Regions from separate parts of the Paenibacillus glucanolyticus genome, predicted to be linked through region 1. Evidence: a T-box and tRNA genes for the amino acid it is inferred to sense, from the RefSeq annotation. Region 1 holds a T-box; the other holds one or more tRNA genes.

Evidence for each region. The T-box of region 1 lies ahead of WDY75_RS23710 (valine--tRNA ligase). A T-box ahead of a tRNA ligase gene usually reads a tRNA of that ligase, here a tRNA-Val.
Region 2: it has a tRNA-Val gene. The T-box ahead of WDY75_RS23710 (valine--tRNA ligase) is inferred to sense a tRNA for this amino acid. The anticodon was not compared.

What each region holds. Positions count from the first base shown of each region.
Region 1 is NZ_CP147845.1:5,038,558-5,041,971, forward strand. It holds gene WDY75_RS23710 (valine--tRNA ligase) at 1-1,670, opposite strand, end outside; T-box leader at 1,782-2,078, opposite strand; gene WDY75_RS23715 (LysM peptidoglycan-binding domain-containing protein) at 2,322-3,414, opposite strand, start outside.
Region 2 is NZ_CP147845.1:4,611,356-4,614,769, forward strand. It holds gene WDY75_RS21670 (MBL fold metallo-hydrolase) at 1-198, shown strand, start outside; gene WDY75_RS21675 (DUF3892 domain-containing protein) at 265-498, shown strand; gene WDY75_RS21680 (GNAT family N-acetyltransferase) at 598-1,041, opposite strand; gene WDY75_RS21685 (hypothetical protein) at 1,395-1,658, opposite strand; tRNA gene WDY75_RS21690 (tRNA-Val) at 1,794-1,866, shown strand; gene WDY75_RS21695 (helix-turn-helix domain-containing protein) at 2,013-2,192, opposite strand; gene WDY75_RS21700 (hypothetical protein) at 2,168-2,350, opposite strand; partial or broken gene WDY75_RS21705 (IS3 family transposase) at 2,864-3,414, opposite strand, start outside.

The DNA of each region.
Region 1 (3,414 bases):
ATGGCGTCTGCGCCGTACTGCTCGATAACTTCAAGCGGGTCGATGCCGTTGCCAAGCGACTTGGACATCTTGCGGCCTTCGCTATCCCGAACCAGGCCATGAATCAGGGAATCCTTGAACGGCATTTGATCCGTAAATTCGAGCCCCTGGAAGATCATCCGTGATACCCAGAACGGAATAATGTCGTAACCTGTTACGAGAACGTTGGTCGGATAATAACGTTTAAAATCCTCGCTGTCCAGATCCGGCCAGCCCATGGTCGAGAACGGCCAGAGCGCCGAGCTGAACCAGGTATCCAGCACATCCTCATCCTGTCTCAGATCATCCTTGCCAAGCTTCGCACGCGCTTCCTCTTCATTCATGGCAACAACCACTTCACCGGTGGACTCGGAATACCATGCCGGGATCCGGTGGCCCCACCATAATTGACGAGAGATACACCAGTCGCGTACATTCTCCATCCAGTGCAGGTAGGTTCGCTCAAACCGGTCAGGCACAAAGTTAACGCCCTTGCCGGATTTCTGCGCCTCTACGGCTGCCTGTGCCAGCGGCTGCATGTTAACAAACCATTGCGTGGACAGGTAAGGCTCAACCACCGCGCCGGTTCTTTCACTGTGACCAACCTGATGCACGTGATCTTCAACTCGAAGCAATACACCCGATTCCTTCATGTCATTCACGATTTGCTTGCGGCATTCGCTGCGGTCAAGACCTTGGTACTTGCCGGCAAACTCGTTCATCGTACCGGACTCATCCATCACCGTAATTTGCGGCAGGTTATGTCGCTGTCCCATCTCAAAATCGTTCGGATCATGCGAAGGCGTAATTTTAACGGCTCCGCTGCCAAAATCCTTCTCCACATACTCATCGGCAATAACCGGGATTTCCCGGCCGACAATCGGCAGTACCAGCGTTTTGCCAATCATGTCTTTATACCGCTCGTCTTTCGGATGAACAGCTACCGCTGTATCACCGAGCATCGTCTCTGGACGAGTCGTAGCTACGGTAATGAAGCCGCTGCCGTCTTTTAGTGGATATTGCAAATGGTACAAATGTCCATTGACCTCTTTGTACTCCACCTCAATATCGGACAATGCCGTACGCGCGGCCGGATCCCAGTTAATGATACGTTTGCCGCGGTAGATAAGGCCTTTGTCATAGAGCTTAACAAACACCTCGCGAACCGCTTCCGACAAACCTTCGTCCAGCGTGAAACGCTCTCTGGAATAATCCAGCGACAGGCCGATCTTGGACCATTGATCCCGGATCGTATTCGCGTACAGATCCTTCCATTCCCATACCTTCTCCAGGAACTTCTCACGTCCCAGATCGTAACGGGTAACACCTTCCTCGCGAAGCTTCTGCTCCACCTTCGTTTGAGTTGCAATGCCCGCATGGTCAGAACCAGGCAGCCAGAGCGCATCATATCCCTGCATCCGCTTCACGCGAATGAGAATATCCTGCAGCGTGAAGTCAAGAGCATGGCCGATATGAAGCATTCCCGTAACGTTAGGAGGAGGAATCACAATCGTGTAAGGCTCCGCGTCCGGACGTTTGCCAGCTTCAAAGAAGCCGCCTTCCTTCCAGTACGGATACCATTTTTGCTCGGCTGCCTTCGGATCATACGTCGTTGGCATTTCTAACTGGGATTGGTTTTGTTTTTGATCCATATTTTCGTACCTCCGTCACTGTTAATCAGTTTTGCCAACCAGAAATGTTTTAGCCTTGAGAAGCGGCCCATGATAGCATTTTTGGCATGAAACAAAAAAAGCCCCTCGTCCTCAAAGGACGAAAGACTGTTCTCTCGCGGTACCACCTTTGTTTCGTGCTTACGATTGTTTATCAACCGTTGTCCTCCCGTGAAGAACATGAAGGAGCGTCAAGCACGACACTTTACGCAGATAACGGCTGCGGCCGGCGAACCCTAACCAGGGTAGTAAACGATCCCTACTCTAACTCAAGTCCGCAACTCCGGGGCGACTTCGGCAAGCTGGTTCCTGCGGAATCTCACAGCGCTGGGTAGCAATTCCGCTCTCTGAAGGCCATACCTTCCTACTCTTCCCGTTCAACGTTGTTCTAGCTTTTGGAATACCTGTACATATACTATTCAAATATACCGTGGTTGTTGCATATAGTCAATATTTCGAGTGTTTCCGAAGAATTTAAACATCATACCTGTCCAATCCAAATATTATGACTTACTGAAAATACTTCCGTGTTAGCTCCCTCATTTGCTTCCATCCTTGTTTCTGTAAAACAAAAAGCAGACCAAGGATTTCCCACCTTGACCCGCTTTCTTCTTGTACGATGAACCCCCTCGATTACTGGGGAATGTATAAGACCTGGCCTTCTTCGACATTCTGTTCAGACATGCGGTTGTATAACAAAAGTTCCCGCGGCGTCAGTTGATAGCGCTCCGCAATCAGATCGAGTGTCTCCTCACGCTGAACAATGCACATCCGTACCTTGCGGAATGGAGTTTCCTCATGTCGGTTGCCAAGGAAGAGACTTTTCCACTCCACATCCTCGGACGCAGCGGACTCCACCAGCTCTTCGGCTTCTTCTTCCTCGTCCCGAGCGGCTTGGTCCTGATCCTGCACCGTTCTGCTCGATTGAAGCAATGAAGAGAAACCTACGCCCGAAGTACTTGTGGTGCTGTTCTTTGTACTGAAGGCAACTTTCAGCTCCGGCTTCGTCGTGACCTCCTCGGGTTTAGCGGAGATTTCCTCGGCTATATCCTCTGAAGCCTCTGCCCCCTCGGCAAAAACAGGCTGAGCTTCTTCCGTTTCCGATGATTCCAGCACCGGTACGGCTTCCACCTCTTCGCCTTTGCGTTCAACAATGCCTGGGAAATCTGCTGCCGGTTCTTCCTGAACCGTCTCCGGCTGAGGCGTTACCCGCTCGAATTGCCATACACTTGGAATAGACGGCTCAGGCTCAGCTGCCTGAGGGATCGTTTCCGTCTCATTATGTAAGGCATATTCGACGGTGTCCCGGGCTTCCTGATCACTGGAGAAGCCTTCAGCGCCAGCTGGCTCTTCCGCATCCTGAATTTGATTCTCATACTCCGCCCAGGATGCTAAATACTGCTGTGTGCGCGCATCCGTCCCCGACACGTTGGCCCTTGGCTGAGTTTCGTTAAAATAGGGAGGTGAAGCCGAATTTGTATCTTCACCAGCTCCTCCGCCTTGCAGCTGCTCATACGGATTGGCAGTAAACTGCTGCTCGCCGTTCGAATAGAAATTAGGCGTTTCAGGAGCATGTACCACTGTGAATTCCTCATTGGCCCATACCTGATCCCGGGAACCCGGTGCCGCCGCCTGAATTCCTTTGAGAGAAAGAACCCCTGTAATATTCAAGCTGCGCTTGGATAGCAAATCTACATCAAAATTCTCAATCTCAACTGCGATGTCA
Region 2 (3,414 bases), 430 kb from region 1:
GATTGTGAATTTATTCTGCATGAATGCCAGCTGCAGGGTCCGGGCGAGGTTCATACTACCCTTGACGAACTGCTAAGTCTTCCTGAAGAGATTCAGGAGCGTACCTATCTCATGCATTACAGCGATGACGTTGAAGCGTTCATTGGCAAGACCGGCACCATGGAATTTGTAGAGCAGCAGCGGGTATACGAATTGTAGATCAATATATATCATGCATAGATTGTAAGGCTTCCCGGGAATACTAAACTCGGGAGGCGATATGATATGGACAATGGTCAACAAGAAGTCGTAGGCGTACGCAAAAATGGCGACGGCGACATCATCGAACTTAAGCTGGATAACGGAACTGTCGTTGACTACAAAACAGCTCAACACATGGTCAAAAATAAAGAGATCAAGAACCTGAACGTCTTCCGTGGACGTGACGGCGACGAACACCTTCGTTCCAATGCGGATGGCGATCCCAGCAACAACCTGGACAATCTGCCGACGTTTTAATCAACAAAAAAAAAGACCTCGAGTTCAACTCGGGGTCTTTTTTTTTCTATATAACCAATTTGGATGTTCGGCATTTTCGTATAATTAAACCGAAACCGTCTACAGTTCCTTTTTCATACGGACATGGGGAATGCCGGCATCATCAAACGGCTCGTCCGATATCGTCTCATAACCCAGCTTGCGGTAAAATGGCTCTGCCTGCACTTGAGCATCCAGGATGGAATACTGCAGCTTCAATTCACGCGCCTGCGTTTCCAGCGCCATCATCAGTACCCGGCCAATCCCTTTGGAACGAAAAGGCTTGCGAACCGCAATGCGCTGCATTTTGGCGGAATCTTTATTGTAATACGTGATGCGGCCCGTTGCCGCAAACTGCCCTTCGGACTTGATCAGCACATGATGCGCATCCGATTCCAGGTTGTCGTAGTCATCGATCTCCAAGTCAATGGGCACCTTCTGCTCCAGCACGAACACGTCCTTGCGAATATCCAGCGCCTGCTGCAATTGCTCTTCGGTTGATACATTTATGATTTCTGCTGCCATTTCAACACCTCTTTTATGTAGAATCAATTTCTTGTGATTTCTGCAGGTCGAGATATTATACAAAATATTCGTTTTCCTGTATAGTAGAAGCTACTGTCTTCTTGAAAGGAGCGTTGCCTCTATGGGCATGGGAGCTACGATATTTTGGGCGATTATCATAGCCGTCCTGATCATCTACCCCGTCTTTTGGGCGATTAAAAAAGGGTATTCCCGCAAATGGGATGAGGAATAGCATCGGCCGTTATACGACAAACCGCCAGCCTGCCAGCCGGCGGTTTGCTCTGCTCGTTGATCGAGCAAGAGTACGGACCGTTCGCGGAATTCGATCCAGCACGGGTCGTCCTTACAGCTTGTTACGGATTCAGATCGTGTAACGTATCCTCCGAATCCATCGGGGATACCGGCTCCAGTGACCCACTTCCCGGTTTGGAGTATACATCCTGCTCAACAGAACGGCTGTAAACATCAAGCAGCACAGGTGCTGCCGGAGCATGCAGCGGCTCAAGCTGCACCGACGTTCTCTCCGGGATACTGCACCCGCTCCCGAGAGTAGATATTACGATGAATGAAAGAAGCAGCCCTGCTTGTTTGAAACGATGGGATTTCCGACCTCTCATGCCATTCACGCTCCTCTAATGGAAAAATCATGCTCTATGTAGTGTGAACCGGAACATGATTTTTTATAACGAGAAAACCATTGACAGCCATAATGTCTGCTGGTAATATATGAATTACCTTTTTAAATATTTCATGATCTGTTAGCTCAGCTGGGAGAGCACTATCTTGACAGGGTAGGGGTCAGTGGTTCGAGCCCACTACAGATCATAACCGAGAGTCCTTACACTGTAAGGACTTTTTTCTTTTTATCATCTTCCTCCCATTAGGCAAAAGTATCAATTGGTGCCCTTTATTCAAGTAAAGTGTATTTAATCATTTTTTGGTGCCGCGAATAACTACAACAATACTCCCCCTTATCGATGGGTCACGCCCTCTAACCAATCGATAAATGATTTCTTCGGTACCAACATTTTGCGACCTACACGTACATGATGAAATCGATTTTCTTTGATCAAATTGTAGGTCTGATTAATTCCAATATCAAGAACCTTTTGAATATCAGCAGGCGTTAAAATCTCGGGGGATCCCTCCAAGGATCATCGCTTACCTGTGTTAATTTGAAATTACTCACTTGTGACTTATGAACCTCTTCTCTCCACTCCATTCGCTTGATATCATCTAATATCATTTCAATCTCCCGGTTAACATACTGCTGCAGATCGGTTAGTCTTCTCTCTAGGTATTTAATCATCCTATCATTCTTCTTCGATTATATCGAAGCGAAAGGGAAAGTAACTTTTAAAATCAAAATCTGGAGCTAGATCGTGGTCGTCCACACCCGCAGTCCATTTGAGAACCCAGAAGGACCCGGACTTCCTTTATTCAGAAGTCGTCGCATGCTATTAAATCAACAGTACATGTAAAAAATGAATCACAGTACCGATATATTTTGCAGGCTAGGTGAAATGGTTTGTTTTAAAGGAGAGGATGTGGAACTAATGGCTGGATGTAGAAAGTTTTATGAGAGCTAAGTCTCCGAGTTGGAACTTTCCTGAGAATGAAGAACTGTATGATGTTATGGAGGGTTCTATGGGCTGATCGAGATCATAGCTGTTAAACCGTGAAAATTAAACACCAGTAGCTGACCTACACAATACAATTGCAGAGATCTTGGTTAAAGAAGCGAAAAAGAAAGCTGCTCAGGATAATAAGGGACTGGGGACTGCCCCCCGTTTATGAGACAGGGATCAAAACACCTTTCAAGTTAAGCAGCCAGTCGTCGGTAATCCACCGGCGACGGGTTATTTAATTTCGTCTGAATACGAATTGAGTTATAGTAGTAAATGTAGTCTCGAACGGTCTGTTCAACGATGGCCGTCGTTGCAGGTTAATCCTTCGAGATAGAACGTTTCAGACTTTAGCGTGGAATGAAACGATTCGGTAGAGGCATTATCAGCGGGCGTACCCTTACGGGACATGCTCATGGTAATGCCTTTTCCTTTCACCGCCTCTTGATATGCTTGTGACGTATAGACGCTGCCTTGATCGCTGTGGAGCATGGAATCTTTTGTGAGAGGCAGCTGATTCAGCGTATCTAAAACAAATGCTGTGTCTTGTTTGTCTGCTATACTGTACGCCACGATCTCCCCGTTAAACAAGTCCAAAATGCTCGACAGATACAACGTTTTTCCTCCAAACGGCAAGTAAGTGATACCCGTTACGAGTTTTTGCATCGGCGCATTGGCCTCAAATTGACGTTTTAACTGATGTTCCGCTATATGTGTCGGCTGTCCTGTTGGCTTGCGTTTCTTAGTC